One region of the Sulfurovum sp. TSL1 genome, then DNA from elsewhere that is predicted to be linked to it. Evidence: riboswitches for the same ligand, from Rfam matches in the RefSeq annotation. Region 1 holds a riboswitch; each other region holds the start of a gene.
The links. Region 1 has a riboswitch for cyclic di-GMP ahead of LDM98_RS03480 (DUF4382 domain-containing protein). Riboswitches for the same ligand answer to the same signal wherever they lie in the genome.
Positions count from the first base shown of each region.

Region 2: it holds a riboswitch for cyclic di-GMP, as region 1 does, so the genes downstream of both, LDM98_RS00280 (ATP-binding protein) here and LDM98_RS03480 (DUF4382 domain-containing protein) in region 1, are expected to answer to the same signal.
Region 3: it holds a riboswitch for cyclic di-GMP, as region 1 does, so the genes downstream of both, thrC (threonine synthase) here and LDM98_RS03480 (DUF4382 domain-containing protein) in region 1, are expected to answer to the same signal.

Region 1 is NZ_BPFI01000001.1:681,498-687,886, reverse strand. Features, by position in the region: gene LDM98_RS03485 (EAL domain-containing protein) at 1-2,162, shown strand, start outside; cyclic di-GMP riboswitch class I at 2,357-2,435, shown strand; gene LDM98_RS03480 (DUF4382 domain-containing protein) at 2,488-3,399, shown strand; gene LDM98_RS03475 (tetratricopeptide repeat protein) at 3,512-4,096, opposite strand; gene LDM98_RS03470 (valine--tRNA ligase) at 4,096-6,389, opposite strand, start outside.
Region 2 is NZ_BPFI01000001.1:52,565-58,953, forward strand. Features, by position in the region: gene LDM98_RS00265 (fructosamine kinase family protein) at 1-502, shown strand, start outside; gene LDM98_RS00270 (protein disulfide oxidoreductase) at 499-996, shown strand; gene LDM98_RS00275 (TOBE domain-containing protein) at 1,164-1,943, shown strand; gene LDM98_RS00280 (ATP-binding protein) at 2,024-4,654, opposite strand; cyclic di-GMP riboswitch class I at 4,845-4,923, opposite strand; gene LDM98_RS00285 (alkylphosphonate utilization protein) at 5,149-5,688, shown strand; gene LDM98_RS00290 (efflux RND transporter permease subunit) at 5,759-6,389, shown strand, end outside.
Region 3 is NZ_BPFI01000004.1:58,202-64,590, reverse strand. Features, by position in the region: gene LDM98_RS11455 (LysM peptidoglycan-binding domain-containing protein) at 1-20, opposite strand, end outside; gene thrC (threonine synthase) at 80-1,546, opposite strand; cyclic di-GMP riboswitch class I at 1,797-1,871, opposite strand; gene argB (acetylglutamate kinase) at 2,020-2,871, opposite strand; gene LDM98_RS11440 (tetraacyldisaccharide 4'-kinase) at 2,868-3,785, opposite strand; gene LDM98_RS11435 (ferritin-like domain-containing protein) at 3,776-4,603, opposite strand; gene LDM98_RS11430 (MBL fold metallo-hydrolase) at 4,618-5,223, shown strand; gene LDM98_RS11425 (hypothetical protein) at 5,238-5,492, opposite strand; gene LDM98_RS11420 (hotdog domain-containing protein) at 5,545-5,928, opposite strand; gene LDM98_RS11415 (winged helix-turn-helix domain-containing protein) at 6,147-6,389, opposite strand, start outside.

The DNA.
Region 1 (6,389 bases):
TTGTTGTTCTGTTAGCTATTTTAGTCACTGTGGCCTTATATCCGGAACTTAGTGGCAGTATTTTAGTGTGGGCACTGGGTTTGATGCTCCTAACAGGATATAGGCTTTATTCTGCCTATATGTTTAGAAAAAACCCTAAAAAATACTCCATGGCATTCTGGTATAAAAAGTTTGCCTTTACTACTATATTGACCGCACTTATTTTCTCAACATTAGGTTTTGTTTTTATCCATCAAGTGGATCACTACTATCAACTTTATATCGTTGCGGTACTTGTAGGCCTCTCTTTGTGTTCTACACTCTCTTTAGCGGTAGATGCACGGCTCAACATCATATATTCAGCTATTCTTTTATTACCTCTTATTTATACCATGGCATTTCTTTATGATACACCTTTGCATATCATACTTACCATTTCATTGATCTTGTATTTTATTGCACAAGTGACCAATATCTATAATATGTATCGACAGAAGAATGCTTTTAATATGTTGCAGTCAGAACATATGCTTTTAAACAGTCTATTTAAAAATGCACCGCTAGGTATCTTTACCTATAATAAAGATCTAAAGGTCCTGGAGTGCAATGAACAGTTAAATAAACTATTAGAGTATGAAAAAGATGAGATGATAGGAATGGATCTTCATATACTTCCGGACAAGGATATAGTAAAAGTATTAGAAAATGCCATTATAGAGGGTACAGAGTCTTATGAAGGTCCTTATGTATCTCTCAAGAATAAGTCGTTTTGGATCGATGCTAAAGTGTTCTCTTTTACTGACCTGGATAATAATATTTTGGGCGGTGTAGGCATCATAGAGGATAAAACGAACGAACATGCCGCCTTAACAGAGCTTGAATATATGGTACAGCATGATGTGCTGACCGGTTTGTTTAATCGTAGAGGTTTTCGAAACTATATGGAGAAGCTTGTAACGAGTGCAAAACATCAAACATATTTTTCCATACTTTTTTATCTTGACCTGAATCAGTTTAAAAGTATTAATGATTCTTTGGGACATCAAGTTGGAGATGATGTGCTGCTTGTTGTTTCAAAACGTTTGACAGATCTTTTAGGAGAAGATCGTATGGTAAGCAGACTGGGGGGAGATGAATTTATCATTATCATTCCACATGTATCAGAAGACAAACATATGGCATATAAAGAAGCTGAAGCGTTTTCCAGAGAGATACAGGATCTGTTCTTGGAACCATTTATCATACAAGAAATGCATTTACATATTAAATCAAGTATAGGTATCGTTCTTATGGAACCGGCTTATACAAATATCAACGAGATCATTAGACATGCTGATCTCTCTATGTATCAGGCAAAGAATGATAATGGACATGTTGCATATTATGATCCATCGTTAGATAAACAACAAAAAGAGCTATTTATACTTCAGCATGATCTGGCCTATGCAGTCAAAAAAGATCAGTTGGGTCTTATGTATCAACCTGTAGTTTCCATAGATGGAGATGTAGTGAGTTCTGCTGAGGCACTTATACGTTGGGAACATCCGGATAGAGGGTTCCTGTCACCACAGGATTTTATACCATTGGCCATTAAAGCAGGTTTGCTTTCACACATTACATGGTGGGTTCTTGACAATGTATGTCAACATATCTCTCAGTGGAAAAAAGAGAATAGGTGGAAGCTTGAGTATATTTCGATCAATGTGAATGCACAGCAATTTGTAGAAACTGATTTTGCTAGTGAATTCCTTAAAAAGTTAAGAGAGTATGGTCTAGAGACTCAAGATATCATGATAGAGATCACAGAACGGTCACTCATCGATAATTTTGATAATACAGAAGATGTAATTAATGAATTACGCAGACAGGGAGTGAGATGTGCCATTGATGATTTTGGTATAGGCTACTCTTCTCTATCTTATCTGAAGAAGCTTTCTTTCCATACATTGAAAATAGATAAGGAATTTATAAAAAATATAGAATCCATTCCTAAAGAGGTACATCTTATTTCAAGTATTTTGGACATAGGAAGACAATTTGACTACAACATCGTTATCGAAGGTATTGAAAATGTACAGCAGCAAGAGCTTCTTAGAGAGTTAGATCCAAAACTCAGGTATCAGGGATATCATTTTTGCAAAGCCATTGATATAGAAGAGTTTACTGAACGTTTTTTAAAATAGTGATGTAAGTTCTTAGATTTTTATCTCCCTTTCATATATTGGATCATTAAAGATGTATCTAATTTTTGATTCTATATAATACTTCTGTTTATAGTAAAGAGATTTTTTAAATATTGTTTGTTGTGCCAAACTTGTTGTGAAGCAAGGACGGAAAGCCATGGGTCTTAGCTCCAAATATTATTTAATTCAAACTTATTTTGTTGTGCCAAACTTGTTGTGAAGCAAGGACGGAAAGCCATGGGTCTTCAATGGGAAGATCGCCAGGCTGCCAAAATGAATTTACTTCTTTTGTGCAACTGCAACATCCAATTACACAAGGATATTTATGAAAAGATTTCACACGCTGATCGGTATTATCGTATCGTTCACACTTATGACACTCATCTCTGGATGTGGTGGAGATACTACATCTTCTACTCCAACTGGTACTCTATCACTCAGTATGACAGATGCACCACCTCAATTAGGTCCTGATGTGACGGAAGTCAATATTGCCGTTATCGGTATTGAATATAATCATGATGGAAACTGGATTACTGCTGATGATTTTGTACCTCAAACATTCAACCTACTTGATCTTCAAAATGGTAAATCACTTCACCTAGGGGATATGATACTACCAGCAGGACATTATTCTGAAATTCGTTTCAAACTGGCTGCACCTTCAAAAATATCAGAAGTTAAAGCTAATCCGGATTGTAATGTAACCTATGCAGATGGTACCTCAGTACCATTATTTGTTCCAAGCGGAGCACAAAGTGGATATAAAGGAAAAGGTGCATTTGATATCACTGCTGATGCAAAAATTGCAGTAACTGCAGATTTCAATATTCATAAATCAATCGTTGTGCAAGGAAACGGAGATTATATTTTAAAACCTGTTATCAGATTAGTGGTAACTGAACTTTCAGGTATGATCAATGGGACTGTAGTAGATATAGCTGACTATAATACGACTTCAGATTCTTTAGTGGTTTACAGTTACAGATCTGGCGAGTATGATGTCAGTGAAGAAGATGGAAATGCAGATGGAATCAATTTCCAGAATTCTGTAAGCAGCAGCGATGTCAATATGAGTGATGGTAACTTTACGTTGTCATACCTTGGTGAAGGTAACTATAGCCTTATTACGGCACTTTTTGTAGGTGATGTATTTGCTTCTGTTGTTGATCAAGAAGACAATGTTGAAGTACTTAATGGACAATCAACACTTGTTGATATCAATACGTCAAACTAAAATCATTAGTTAAATATGCAAAGATACATACAGTGTATGTGGCTTTGCAGATAGAGGTTCCATTATGGATCTCTATCGTTGGTGCTACTTAAAAGAATTCTCAAAATGTATTTTAAAAAACGATCTGTCCGTCTTGCTGCATACGTTTGATAATACCTTGTGCCATCTGATGGCCTTGATACGCTGCTTTTCTACACCATTCTATGGCTTTTTCTTTGTCTTCTTCACAGCCCAATCCCATATCATAAAGTGCGCCTAGGTTAAACTGGGCTTTTGCATTACCTGCCTGCGCTGCTTTAGAGAAGAGTATAAATGCTTTTTTGTAGTCCTGGTGTACACCACGGCCTTCTTTGAACATGGCACCCAAATTGTTAAAGGCGTCTATGTTGCCTCTTTTTGCTGCTTCTTCGTACCAGAAGGCTGCTTCTGATTCATTTTTCTCACAACCTTCACCATTTTCCAGCATCAATGCCACTTCAAACTGTGCCAATGGCACTTCTCTGGTTGCAGATTCCAGATAGTAGTCAAAAGCTTTTTTCGTATCCTGATTCACTCCAAGTCCCCTGAAGCAGAGATAACCCAGATAATAGTAGGAAACGGGGTCCTTTTGTTTTTCCAGAGCAGTGTAGAGTTCAAGAGCTTTGTCGTATTCTTTTGCGAGTAATGCGTTGTATGCTTCTTGTGCTAGAGGGGTCATTATACACCGAACCCTTCAAGTTCAGTTTGAACTTTTTCCATTTTGACTTCTGCATCTTCCAAAGCTTTTTTGTTTTCTGTAATGACATGTTCAGGTGCATTGGCAACGAACTTTTCGTTGTTCAGCATACCACTGAGTTTTTGTATCTCTTTTTCCAGCTTCTCTTTTTGTTTGCTAAGTTTACCGATGATCGCACTTAGGTCAATCTCTTCAGTCGGGATATAGACTTCAAGGTTGTCAGATACATCTGTAACGGCGTTTTCTACTTTTGCATCTACAAATTCGATCTCTTCTACTTTTGCCAGTTTCTGTATAAACGGTTTTGCTACATCCGTATCGATATTTGTACCAAGTTTGACGTATGCCTTTGCGATCTTAGAGTTACCCATATCTATGATGACCTTGGCTCTTCTTATCGCGGTGATGGCTTCTTCGATAATGGCAAAGGTTGCTTCAGAATCAGCATCCTGTTTAACTTCTTTAGGGAAGTTCATTACCATGACCGAGTTCCCGCTTTCCAGTTGGGTACCTGAGAGTTTATGGTAGAGATGTTCAGAGATAAATGGCATAAATGGAGAAACCATTTTCAGTGTCTCTTTGAAGACCGCACCAAGTTCTGCGATAGACTCTTTGCTTGCTTTGGAGTATTCGATACCCCAGTCACAAAACTCGTTCCATACAAAGCGGTAGAGTGCAGTTGCAGCTTCATTGAACTTATAGGCTTCAAGCGTTTCACGTACTTCCTCAACAGCTTTTGCCAGACGGGTTTGCATGTATTTACCAAGCGGTGTCTTGATCTCTATATCTTTGAGGTCAGCAAATGTATCTACATTCATCTGAAGGAAGTTAGATGCATTGTAGAGCTTATTGGTAAAGTTTCTAAACTGTTCGAGGTTCTTTGCACCAAGTTTGATGTCACGTCCCTGAACAGCAAGGAATGCCAGTGTAAATCTGATGATATCGGCAGAGTGTTCTTCGACCATATCAAGCGGGTCAATAACATTACCCTTGGACTTACTCATCTTAGCACCATGTTCATCACGAACAAGCGCATGCATATAGATATCTTTGAACGGTAACTCGCCTCTGAAATGTTCACCCATCATCATCATACGTGCAACCCAGAAGAACATGATGTCAAATCCTGTGATCAGCAGTGAATTCGGGTAGAAGTCAGCCAGGTCACTGTCGTTGTATGTTCCTTCCATTTTACCGTTGTTCCCCCAGCCTAGTGGTGAGAATGCCCAAAGTGCAGAAGAGAACCAGGTATCGAGTACATCAGGATCCTGGTGTATCTCCTTACTCGCACAGTGAGGACACGCTTCAGGGTTCTCATGTTTGTCAGCCCATTGATGATCACATGTATCACAGTAGAAGACAGGGATACGATGCCCCCACCAGAGCTGTCTTGAGATACACCAGTCTCTCAGTTCGTCCATCCATGCTCTGTAGGAGTTAAGCCAATGAGGAGGGTGGAACTGTGCTTCACCTGCATAGGTCTTTTCAATAGACTTTTTCGCTACCTCACTGCGTACGAACCACTGTTTTGAAATATACGGTTCTACGATATTCTTACATCTGTAACAGTGGCCAACCTGGTGAACGTGATCTTCGATCTTGACGATGTAACCTTCTGCTTGCAGTTTTTCCACGATCGGTTTTCTTGCTTCAAGTCTCTCCATCCCGGCAAACTCACCGCAGTATTCGTTGAGGATACCTTTTTCATCAAATACAGTAATAAATTCAAGATCGTGACGTTTACCGACTTCGTAGTCGTTCTGGTCATGTGCAGGGGTTACCTTTACGATACCTGTACCAAATGTCATATCGACATGATCGTCAGCAATGATCGTGATCTTTCTGTCGGTCAGGGGAAGTATTACCTCTTTGCCGATGATATCTTTGTATCTCTCATCATCAGGGTGAACCATGATTGCAGTATCCCCAAAATAGGTTTCAGGTCTTGTTGTCGCTACTGTCACATGACCGCTTCCATCAGCAAAATGGTAGTTCATATGGTAGAACTTACCGTTGACTTCGTCATGTTCCACTTCGATGTCAGAGAGTGCACCGTCATGCGTACACCAGTTGACCATATAGTTGTTCTGAACGATCATCCCCTCATTATAAAGATGGACAAATGCCTCTTTCACTGCTTCTTTCAGTCCTTCATCCATCGTAAAACGTTCTCTTGACCATGCCGGGGAGACACCAAGCTTTCTCATCTGGTGTACGATCGTACCGCCAGAGTACTCTTTCCATTTCCATACTCTCTCAAGGAAAGCTTCTCTGC
Region 2 (6,389 bases), 630 kb from region 1:
TTACGACACGACCATCGGCCCGTTTACCCAAAAAAATGAGCAAACCCAATACAATTGGACACTTTTCCTGGGACAGATGCGTATCATGCCCATGGCACGACACTGTTATGATATGGGGAAATTACCAAAACAGGTGGTCGACCGACTGGAAGCATTGTGTCGTGACCTCTACAAGCGGATCGATATACGTACCATTTCCCCTTCATTGCTGCATGGAGATGTCTGGAGCGGGAATGTGCTATTTGAAAGAGAGGGGGCTTGTCTGATAGACCCTGCTATCTACTATGGGGACAAAGAGATGGAACTGGCTTTCATACTGCTTTTTGGTACCTTTGGAGAGACGTTTTTTAATACCTATCGGGAACACCATCCTCTCAGCGATGATTTTTATGAAAGCAAGGTACCGCTTTATCAGATCTATCCGATTTTGGTGCATGTGGCATTGTATGGCGGCAGCTATCTAGCAGAACTTGAAGGCATACTCAAAAGGTTGAAGATATGACGAGACGGAAGATAAAATCTACCCTCAAAGAGATCACTATAGCCCTGGTACTTTTGTTTATAGTGAGTCAACTCATCAGTTATATTCGTGCACCTGATCTGGGGTCAAGCCAGTTGCCACAGATTGAAGCAACACTTGTAGATGGCAGTACTTTTATCGTTAAGAAGGGGGAACCGTTACTTATCCACTTTTGGGCTATTTCCTGTCCGGTCTGTAAACTTGAAGCACCCAATATAGAAACGGTATCCAAAGAGCATGAAGTGTTGACTATTGCTGTCAATTCAGGAAGTAATGAAAATATACAAGCGTATATGCAAGAGCATGGATTGCATTTTAAAGTGCTCAATGATACAGAGGGTTTTTGGTCAAAGGCATTTAAAATAGAGGTATTCCCAACAACATTCATTTATGATGCAAAAGGTAAGTTGAGGTTTACAGAAGTCGGCTACACGACAACTGCAGGATTGTTAGCCCGGTTGGAATGGGCAGAATAAGAGAAATACACTACATTATCTTTACTGATGAGCGTTTGTATGTACTTTAGTATAGGAGCGTTCCTCTCCCTTATCAGCGAAGGTATCCACTCTCAAAAAGCATTACCTGTTTAAGTAAATCATACTATAATTTTGACCATGATGTTATAGCCTATATAAGGAAGCAGATGGAACTTTCATCAAAACTGACACTGGAAATGTTAGGTAAACCTTTTTTGCTCGAGAAGCGTATAGAACTGCTCCATGCCATAGAAAAGTATGGCTCGATCTCTAAAGCGGCGAAGGCTGTACCGATGAGTTATAAAAGTGCATGGGAAGCAGTGGATACGATGAACTCTCTTTCCCCGCAGCCGATCGTCTGTAGAGAGACAGGCGGAAAAGATGGTGGCGGTACGACCATTACTGCCTATGGCAAAAGGCTTTTATCAAATTATGCACTGCTTAAAGAAGAACATGATCGTTTTTTAAAAAGGTTATCAGAGGCAACAGATATCCAAAGCGGTGCATTTGAGACCATTGAAAGACTTGCCCTGCAAATCTCTGCACGCAATCAAATACAAGCTGAGGTTGTGTCTGTGGAATCTGAAAATGTGAATGCAAAAATACGCCTAAAGATGAAAAGTGGGCAAGAACTGGTATCTGTCATTACCAAAGAAGCAGTAGAGAACTTGCAGATTGAAAAGCATCAAACGGTTACAGCGATATTTAAATCCAGTACAGTACTACTCTCACGGGACAACGATGCAAAGCGAGCAGAAAATAGACTGAAAGGTACGGTCACAACCATAGACAAAGATATAGAAAATGCCAAGGTAGTCATGGATATAGGCAATCATGACAGTATCGTTTCAGTGATGCCTGTAAGTGTTTTGGAAGGGATGGAAATTCATGAAGGCAGTGTCGTGACGGCTATGATAAAAGCAAATGATGTGATGTTAGGAAGATAAAAATAAGTGAGATATGATCAGTATGGACGATGCGCAGGGTTCTACTGCACCTATCATGCATAGGGAGGAGCAAGTTGTTCTTATGCAGCTCCCCGGATGATCCTCTCCTCAAAATAGGTTTGAAAGAGATGGTTCAAAGCTTCAAGGTCTATAGGTTTTGAAAGGTAACTATCCATACCGGCACTCATATATTTTTCTCTATCTCCCGCAAGTGCATTGGCAGTCAATGCAACGATCGGAATATGTGCTTTATGGTTTTTCCTTTCATAGCTGATGATCTGACCTGTTGCTTCCATACCACCCATGACAGGCATTTCGATATCCATGAATATCAAGTCATACTCATTTTTCATACGCTGTTCAAGTGCCTCTTGTCCATTATTCGCGATGGTGACCTCTATACCGAGTCGACCGAGTACATTGAGTATCAGCTTTTGGTTGATCTTATTATCTTCTGCAACCAGCACATGTACATTTTTAAAGGCAAGATTCTCTTTCTTCTCTGAACTATCCTCTTTATCATTCAGCATTCGAAGTGTTTTTGTAAAGTTCACAGGCTTATAGAGTATCTTATCTATTCGTGATGTGTATCGCTTGAGATTTTTTTTCTGGTCTCCTGTGGATATCACAATGATCTTTGTATCAAGGTCAAGGAACGGTTGAAGTTCGTCATCTCTCTGACGGAATTTATGGTCAATAAAAAGAATATCAGGGAGTTGAGAGGTACCTTTTAATGCCAAGAGTGATTCATCGGTATAACGCTTGATAGTGGCTCCGGTGTAAGCGATATAGGTTTCAAGGTTTTTATTGATATAGTACTCTGTATCGAGATGTGAATTAAGAATACCAACGGTGCAGGCACTCATATCCTCTACTTCTCTTTGTACCGCGCTCTTAGGTTTTTTCAGTGTCAGGGTGAAATAGAAGGTAGAGCCTTCATCTTTGACACTTCGAATGCTCAGTTTCCCTCCCATATGGTCTATGAATTTACCTGATATAGAGAGTCCCAGACCCGTACCTCCGTACTGTCTGCTTGTACTGACATCTGCTTGTGAAAATGCCTCAAATATTTTTCCCTGTTGCTCCTTGGTAAGACCGATACCTGTATCAGACACTTCAAAATTGACGTTTACTTTATCCTCATCCTCAAAGAGCTTTTTGATCGATACACTTACTTCACCGTTTGTAGAAGTGAATTTAATGGCATTACTGACAAGGTTCACGATGACCTGAGAGATCTTCGTAGGATCCCCTATCAGCAGTGTAGGCAGTGTCGGATCCAAAAAGATGTTAAAGTCAATATGGTTTTCAGCCGCTTTGGCCGCATAGGATTCAACCGCTGATTCAAAGGTATCTACCGGATCGAATTCTATGGCTTCGAGTTCTATTTTCTGTGCTTTGATCTTGGAGAGATCAAGAATATCATTGACGATGGTCAGAAGATTGTCGGAACTCTTCTCTATCACTGAAATAAATTCAGCTTGTTCCTCTGAAACATCTGTCTCTTTGAGTAATTGTGTAAATCCAAGAATACCGTTGAGAGGGGTACGTATCTCATGGGACATACTGGCAAGAAAGAGGTCTTTGGTCTGATTCCCGTCTTTAATGGTCTTGAGCAAAAAACGATAGATATGATCCACCTTACCGTTACGGATCAATCTATGAAGCTCATTTTGTTGGTTTTCATTCAGTACCAGTTTGATATCTCTTAAGGTCTCCTCGGAGATCTGTGTATCATTTTCTATCTTGGAAACTAAACTGAAAAGTTTAAGCAGTACAAGCAATAAGATAACTGTTGCCCCTCCATACCATGCCAGAATCTCTCCGTGTTGCGTGACGGTTTCTTTATTGATCGCTTGGATCTGATGACGCAGTAGGGATTGTACTTTGTTGAAATAATCCATTTTTATATCTATCTGGTTTGACCAACCAAGAGGGGAGACTGAGTATCTTCCTGATCTTGATTCATAGGAGATCATGTCGCGTGCTTCAGACATGATAGTGTTGAACTTTTCCACAGAAAGCAGTTCGCTGAGTTTTAAGGCTACGGCACTGTCTGCAAGGGTATAAAACTGGGGTAAGGTATCTTTGTGTATCAATTGCTCCCAAAATTCTCTCTCTTTATCACTTATGCTTCTGGATCCAAGTAAGATAGAAGAGATCAGTATATGTTCCTGTACAGTGTTCTCCTTCAGTGCCGTATACTTTTGGTACATCATCAGATAACTTTTCTTTTCCTCAGACCTTTCTGCAGCAGTAACTTCCTGCACTATCTGGAACAATGGATTAAAGACCTTATCATGGTAGATCTCGCTAGCGTTATCATGTAAATCATCTACATCTCGACGCACCAGTTCTAACGCTTCAGTAGCCTGCTTGATATAGGTACGATAGCGTGTAAACTGATCGTCCTGTTTGGTAAATGCATCAAACTCCAATAGATATTGATCGGTCTTCAACCTTGACTCTTTGAGTTTTTTTAAGTCTTCTTTGTTCTGTGTGACCAGGTAGGTAGCACTCTGTACTCTTTCCTCTATCATATGTTTCATAACTGACTCAAAATGTTTTACAAACGAAGAAACCTCCGCACTGTTCTGTGCCGTTGCATATCTTTGATAAGAGAGATAGGTATAATACGATGTCACTCCTGATATCCCTATAAGGATAAGTATAAGCAGAGTGAGTATTAATTTGTTTTTCAATATCTTCATGTTAATCCTTTTAGCAGCTTCTGCTACGATAAAGTGTTCGTGGTATGAGTATCAATAAAGAGGATTGAGATATAGGTTTGATGGTATTTCTGAGACTATGATTCATAGAAGACCCCTTTATTATTCTTTAAAAGTATTGAAGCATAAAGTGTAGATAGAATTACGTAGAATAGTCCATAGGTATATTCTATTGTGTAGTCTGGCGATCTTTTTTATAAAGACCCATGACTTTCTGCCCTTGTTTCACAACAAGTTTAGCTTTTCAATCTTTTTACCTTCATGGATTATACTCAGTAAAGATTTAAAAAGAGTTATAAGTGATCATTTTAATTTGTGATTGAAATCATTCAGTAGAGAAGATGTCAAATAAAACCATATAGTTTGTCAGTAAAGATCGGGGTTGAAATGATTTAGACCGTGTATAGTAGTGCTTTTATGGGCTACATTAAAACAAATAGAGTAAAATGTCGATACTGATAGAGCAAAGGAAAAAAATGAGCATAGATAGAGTATTGATGGATAGAAGCGGAGGGAAATGTGAGTTGTGCGGTTCTGAAGAGGGACTTACGGCTTACGTAGTGGCACCAAAAGATGAGGCTATTGTGATCTGTAGTACCTGTGCAGCCTCCATAGATGATCCGACAAAGGATGAAAAACATTGGAACTGTCTGCATGACAGTATGTGGAGTACTGAGCCTGCAGTACAGGTCGTGGCATTCAGACTTTTGACTCAACTGGGTGCACAGGACCAGCTTGACATGATGTATCTTGAGGAGGATGTAAAAGCATGGGCAGAGGAAGGTTTAGCCACTGAAGCACAAGAACCTACACGTGATGCCAATGGTACGATCTTGCAAGAGGGTGATTCTGTGAGCATCATCAAAGACCTTCCGGTAAAAGGTGCAGGTTTTACCGCTAAGCAGGGAACGACTGTGAAAAATATCCGCATGGTACCGGGTGACCCTACCCATATACAAGGTCGTGTGAACGGGACAATGATCTTTATCATTTCGGCATTTTTAAAGAAACTGTAGTATTTTTTGTTGATATCACTATAAGTTACATAACAAACCAATAATTTAAGACGTTCAATAAGGATACACCATGATGAGGATCATTAACTATTTTATAGAGAATAAAAGTCTTAATTATGTATTGCTCATTTTTATCCTTTTTTTAGGCATAAACTCTTATTACAATATCCCCAAAGAACTTTTCCCTGAAATCGCCTTGGATAAGATCGCGATCAGGGGTGCTTATGCAGGTGCCAGTGCTGACAATCTTGATAAAATGGCAGTGCGTGATATCGAAGATGAACTGGGCAACATACAGGGGATAGAGAAGATCGAGACCGTGATCAAATCAGGTACTTTTTCTATCGTTCTTGATCTCAATGATGGCGCAGACAAAATAGATGCTCTCAATAAAGCCAAAGATGCCATCGCACGCAGCCGACAATATCTTCCTTCGGATATGACCGAACCAACGGCAGAGCTGCTGATGCACAACCGGCCGCTTATCAGACTTTCTCTCTCCTCTGAGCATATGACCAAAGGCCAATTGATAGAAACGGCCAAAGAGGTAAAATCCAAAATTGCCAGAAATCCTTATGTCAGTGAAGTACAGATCTACGGTGATGCAGATCAGGAGGTTTCCGTACAGATCAATGAAGAGGCTGTAAGAGCCTATGGTTTGGACCCGGCTACGCTGATCGATGCCATCTCAAAAACCTCTT
Region 3 (6,389 bases), on a different contig from region 1:
TTTGCAGTGGCTGTTTCCAAACATAAATAGGATAATAAAAAAAACCTCAAGTGATTTCTGGACATTACGTTATGCTAAACTATAAAAAGTTTAACATCTCTCCTTTAATGGATTCTTTTTCAACGATGACCGAATGGATGACAGGTTTCTCGAACAACCCATGTATCATAGGCGGTACGGATACATTTGCATGTGCACTCACCCATTTTAATGCTTCAACATCATCTTTGACTTCATGTCCCAGTGATTTTGAAACGGACGGGCTGAACTTGGTCCATTCCGCAGTCGAGTAAACCACTGTTTTAAGATCTTTTTCTCTCAAAGTTCTATACGCTCTGATACATGTGGCTGTATGCGGGTCCATAATATACCCTTTTTTTGCATATTCACCTACCACAGCTTCACACTCTTCATCATCTGAGAAAGAGGCATCAAAATCTTCACGTAGCAACGCAAGTTCATCTGCAGTCAGCTGATACTTGCCGTCTTTAGCCAATCCTTCCATCAGTTCTTTGGTACGTGCTGCACCGAATTTGTCAAACATAATACGTTCGACATTTGAACTTTTCAAAATATCCATAGCAGGTGATTCTGTCTGTATCAATGTACGTGTCGTAAGATCATAGGTACCCTTGGTGATCCAATCTGTCAGAATGTTATTGATATTGGATGAGATAAGGATCTTTTCTATCGGCAAACCTGCTTTTTTGGCATAATAGGCACCTAATGCATTACCGAAGTTACCGCTCGGAACAACCAGATAGATCTTTTCACCCATTTGAATGCTTTTTTTACGTACCAACTCCAGGTAGGAGTGGAGATGGTAAATGATCTGGAAGATGATACGTCCAAAGTTTACAGAATTCGCTGCTGAAAGTTTGATATGCCTCTCTTCCAATTCTGCCTTAAAGTCTTCAGAGGCGAGTAGATCTTTGAGCGTATTTTGCGTATCGTCAAAATTACCTTTCACACCGATCACTTTCAGATTTGAAGCATCTTCCGTGACCATTTGAAGTCTTTGCACATCGGATGTACCGCCATCAGGGTAAAGACATGCTACCTGTACACCTTCCTGATCTTTAAATGTCTCCAGAGTAGCAGGACCGGTATCTCCACTTGTTGCTGCCATGATAAGGTAATGTTCACCTCTTTTTTGTGCCAATTTACTTAACACATATCCGAAAGGTTGTAAGGCCATATCTTTAAAGGCTCTTGTAGGCCCATGATAGAGTTCAGAGACAAAGCAGTCCTCTTCGATCTGGGAAAGCGGTACAGGATTTGAAGGGTCATCAAAAGCGTCATATCTGTTCAATGCTTCTACCAGTACTTCTGTTTCAATATCTATACCAAATGTTTCTAAAAAGTCCAATGCCAGCGTTTTATAATGGCTGGAGAGATGTCCCTCTAAAAATTCTGTATCTAAAATTGGGAGTTCTTTGGGTACATATAGCCCACCAAAACTGGCACTTGGGCTGAGTATTGCTTCTGAAAATGGTACAGATGAAGGTTTCTGTCCGTCATTTCCCCGTGTCTCAATAAATTGCATCTATATTATCCTACTGTTTATATGAATGATAATTATAGCTAAATAAGCTAAGGGTTATAAGAAATTAGGGGGAATCCAGGTATGAAGTAAACTTAAGTATCTAGTATCTATTTGCCCTACGATAATAGGAGAAGAATGATTTAGGGAAAAGAATGTCAACTAATAAAATCATAGAGACAAACAAACACTAAAATACTCAGGTAATAGAAGAAATGAAACTTTCTAAAAGATAGAATGAGTTTATATCTCTATTGGTAGTCTGGCGATCTACGTGAGACCCATAACTTTCCGTATCCACCTCGCGATGAACTTGGCTTTTTCAATACAGTATAACCGTATGAGATAATTATAACACACTAACCTTTGAAAAATAACTTAAATTCTAAAAAAATTTAAAAAATTATTATTTTTTAGTGTTAAATGCATTTTTAACTGTTGCATTTTGTTACCGGTGATACTTCCATCGTACGACCTTAGAGTTCGATACAGGTCCCTACACCCGAACTGGTCAAAATCTCCAGGAGCAATGAGTGTTCTACCCGGCCATCGATGATGTGTGCTTTTTTTACTCCGCCACGCAATGCTTCGATACAGGCATCCACTTTAGGTACCATACCTCCGTGTATCGTTCCATCTGCTTTGAGGGCTTCCGTTTTTTCTATACTCAGATTGGTGATCAGTTGCATCTCTTTATCCAACACACCAGGCGTGTCTGTGAGGAAAAGTACTTTTCTTGCTTGCAGGGCTACGGCTATTTTGCTTGCTGCAAGATCCGCATTGATATTGAATCCGGGATGTCCCATCGTACTGCTTCCTGCGATAGGGGCGATCACAGGTATCGCACCGTCTTCAATGATGTTATTGACGATCTCGGGATTGACATGTTCGATAAGACCCGTATAACCGAACTTTTCAAAATCTTTCGGTATCCCCTTTAGAAAACCGCCATCTTTTCCAGAGATTCCAATCGCTTTGGACCCATGATTATCAAGCAAAGAGACGATCTCTTTGTTGATCTCACCGCTCAATACCATCTCTGCAATACGCATTACCTCTTTGGTTGTGACCCGCTGTCCATCTATGAATGTCGTATCTACCCCTAAATTGGCAAGCAGATCTGTAATACTTTTACCTCCGCCATGTACGATAATAGGTTTCATCCCTACAAGGTGCAAAAGTACAATATCCTGTGCAAACTGCTCTTTGAGCGCATCACTCGTTTGGGCAGACCCCCCATATTTAATGACTATTTTTTCATTGGAAAACTTTTTGATGAACGGTAAAGCATCAAGGAGCGTTTTTACAACATTAATATTATTTTTCATTCTGGATATCCCTTTATATATTCATCTACCTGAGTGAAGATAGTCTCTTGAATCTGTAATTTTAACTTCATTTCAGAGATAGGTAACTTAAAATCCTGCATTTTTACTGCATCTTTTTCTGTCACAAGAAGGCTCTGGGCCTCATGGTCAGAGAGGAGCATTTTGAGTTTTTCTTCCTCAAAATAGGCATGGTCTTCCAAATAGACTTTATGGACGACTCCTTCGGGCAAATAGGTATCAAGTCTATGCGGATTTGATATAGCCGTTACCAGTACCATTTGGGGTGTAAGATTCTCAAATGCCACTTTTCGATGAAATGCCTCTCCCTCTTTTGCCACAATATCTGCATACTTTTTACTAAACCAGAATTCCCTAAACGCACCTGAGGGGAAAGGAAGATAATTTTTGATCTGTTCAGGCTCAAGGATAATTTCAAACTTTTTGATCTCAACACGGTTGAATCCATCATCCAGGATGATACATTTGGCACCTTTCTCTTTAGCTAACTTGATGGCCAAAGCCCTGTCTTCACTGACTATCACACTTGCATGAGGAAGTGACAGTGCCATCAGCATAGGTTCATCTCCGCTCTGTGTCACATCGACAAGTATCTTCCCCTCAGTGCTGACCTCCACCAGCCCTTTGCTTCTGCGGCCATACCCCCGAGAGATGATCACCGCACCTTCAAGCCCTGAAGCAAGTGCTATGACAAAAGGTGTTTTTCCGCTCCCCCCAACGATAAGATTCCCCACAGAGATGATGGGGATGCCGAACTCTTGTGGGGAAATGACCATTCTGCGCAGAGACATGATGCCCCCATAGATAATAGACAGAGGAAACAGAAGCAGGATAAGAGGGTAATGATACCATCTTGGTGCAAAGAACATGGCTTCAAGAAATGCTCTCAAGAGCACTCCTTCGCACCCAGTTTTTTGATCTCAGCACAGGAGAACCCTGCCTCTTTTCTTGCTTGCACATTGACATAGGGACGGTGTTTCGAGAGCAATTTATAACGTTCAAGTATCTCAAAATAGACCTCTTCTTCGCTCCCTTCTTTCTTTCCTGCTTCTTTACAAAGATATTTAAACCATTTATCACCCTTATAGACATGGTCTATCTCTTCATCATAAATGAGTTGCAGCGCATCTATCAGTTTTTTCACATTGGGGTTTTTACGCTTGTTGTCCAGTTTTTTAATGATCTGGGGACTGACATCCAGACCTGATGCTTCATAGTAACGCGGAATGATCGCCATGCGGTCCAAAATATTCTCTGCACTATGCTCTGCCGCATCAAACAGTCCACAGTGTACAGGAAAATCCCCATAGGTATATCCAAGTTCTTCCAACAGACGCTGCAGCATTTGAAAGTGCCGTATCTCGTCACTGGCTACTTCAAGCCAATCCACTTTATAGTCGCTGGGCATCTGAGGATAACGATAGACCGCATCCAATGCCAGATCGATGGCAGAATACTCTATATGTGCAATGGCATGTACCAATGTAGCCAATCCCTCTTGACTCTCAAAATCTTTTCTGGCAGGCAACTCCCGGGGATCTACAATGTGACATTTGGAGGCATAGGAGGGTTTTGAAAATAATAGCGGCGTAAAATCATCATCACACCTTATTTCATTTTGGGTACAATATGCCAAACATTGAACGGTCAACTCCTCTTTTAAAAGAATATCATCACTCATAATGGCACGTTCTAATAGACTAAATATATTCATAGGAGAATTATATCATGCAAATCAAAATACAACCTATGGGCGCTTACCAGACCAACTGTTACATTGCAACCGTTGAGGGAAAAGATTTTATTATAGACCCCGGTATGGGTGCGACCCAGTGGGTTCTTGACAATGTCACCAATCCCGTCGCTATACTTAACACCCATGGCCACTTCGACCATGTATGGTCAAATGCGGAGGTCCAGGAGAAACTGAGGCTTCCTATCTATTGTCCCAAAGGGGATGTTTTTATGCTTACAGACGATCCTCTTGAACAAGGTACGCCTCCAAGTGAACCGGACCATATCATCGTAGGTGATGAAGAACTGACCATTGAAGGGGTAAAGATCAAATACCGTCACTTTCCGGGGCATACGCCTGGCTGTTCCATCATAGAGATCGATGATGTATGGTTCAGTGGGGACTTTCTTTTTGAACAGAGTATTGGAAGATGGGATTTCCCTTCATCAAGCGGAGAAGCAATGGTGAAGAGTTTAGAAAAAGCGCTCACGATAGAAGGCGATTATACGATCTATCCCGGCCATGGGATGAGCACGACCCTCAAAGCAGAACAAAGGGTCATACCTTTTTGGATAGAGCAGGTAAAGAGGACGCTTTGATCCTCTACTCTGATCTATTGACCCTCACCGCATTTTCCTGCACTGCATTTTCCTGTCTCACACTTCATAGAAGGGTTTAAATCACTTTTTTCTGCCGTTTCCGGTTTTCCTGAACCACATTTTCCTGCTTCACACTTCATAAAAGGTTTTAGATCACTTTTTTGTTCAGGTTCATATGTTTCAAATGCTCCTTCGCTGTAAAGAATATATGTAAAGATTGCAGCCAATATTGCCAGAGCCAGAAACACATAGAGAAAGAATTTTTTCATTGTCATTTACCTTGAATTGTATTTAAAAAATGAAGTATAGCATAAGCTTCTGTTAGCCTAAGACATGCGAAGGCAATACAAATGTTGTAAAGCTGCCTTCAAAGACTAACTTTCCATTGACAAATGCCTCTACTTCTACCTCGGCTTTCTTGCCTTGACTATTGACAACCGAAGCTTTACATAGGACTGCGTCACCGACCTTTACAGGTGCTATAAACTTCGAACTTGAAGCACCCAGGACCACATAAGGATCATTCACTGCAGACATGGCTGCATAATCTGCTGCACCGAAGATGAAACCGCCATGTACCAACCCCTGCATATCCGCCGCCATTTGTCGTGTGGTATGCAGCAGTACTTCTGCATAATTTTCCTGAAGCTTTGTCACTTTTCCGCAAAGTGATGTATTGATATTTAGATGGGTATTCAGTTGCATCATAGATCCTCAAAGTTTTTGAAGATTATATCTAAAAATCATCTATTAATCACACGAAGTGTGCCCTGTCATGGTTTCGTTTTTTCTAAAAAAAGGAAAGGGGAAACAATGTCACAGTTAAAATAGGAGGAAATATTTCTAAAATATGAAAATTGAAGTATGCATTCCCACTCGGGAGAGTGGGAACGAGAAGGTATTTCCGTTCATGAAAACGGGAACTAGTAGGAGAACTTGTACCCGCGTCTTCGTACTGTATGGATGACTTGGAAACCCAAAATGCTTTTCAGTCTTTTTCTGATCTGATTGATCGCCACTTCAACCGTGTTATCACTGACATACTCAGGCTCTTCCCAAAGAGCATTGATGATCTCATCTTTCGAAAAAACACGTTGTTTACGAAGTGCAAGGTATGCCAGGATATCAAATGTCTTGCCATTGAGAGAAACGATCTTCTCGTCATA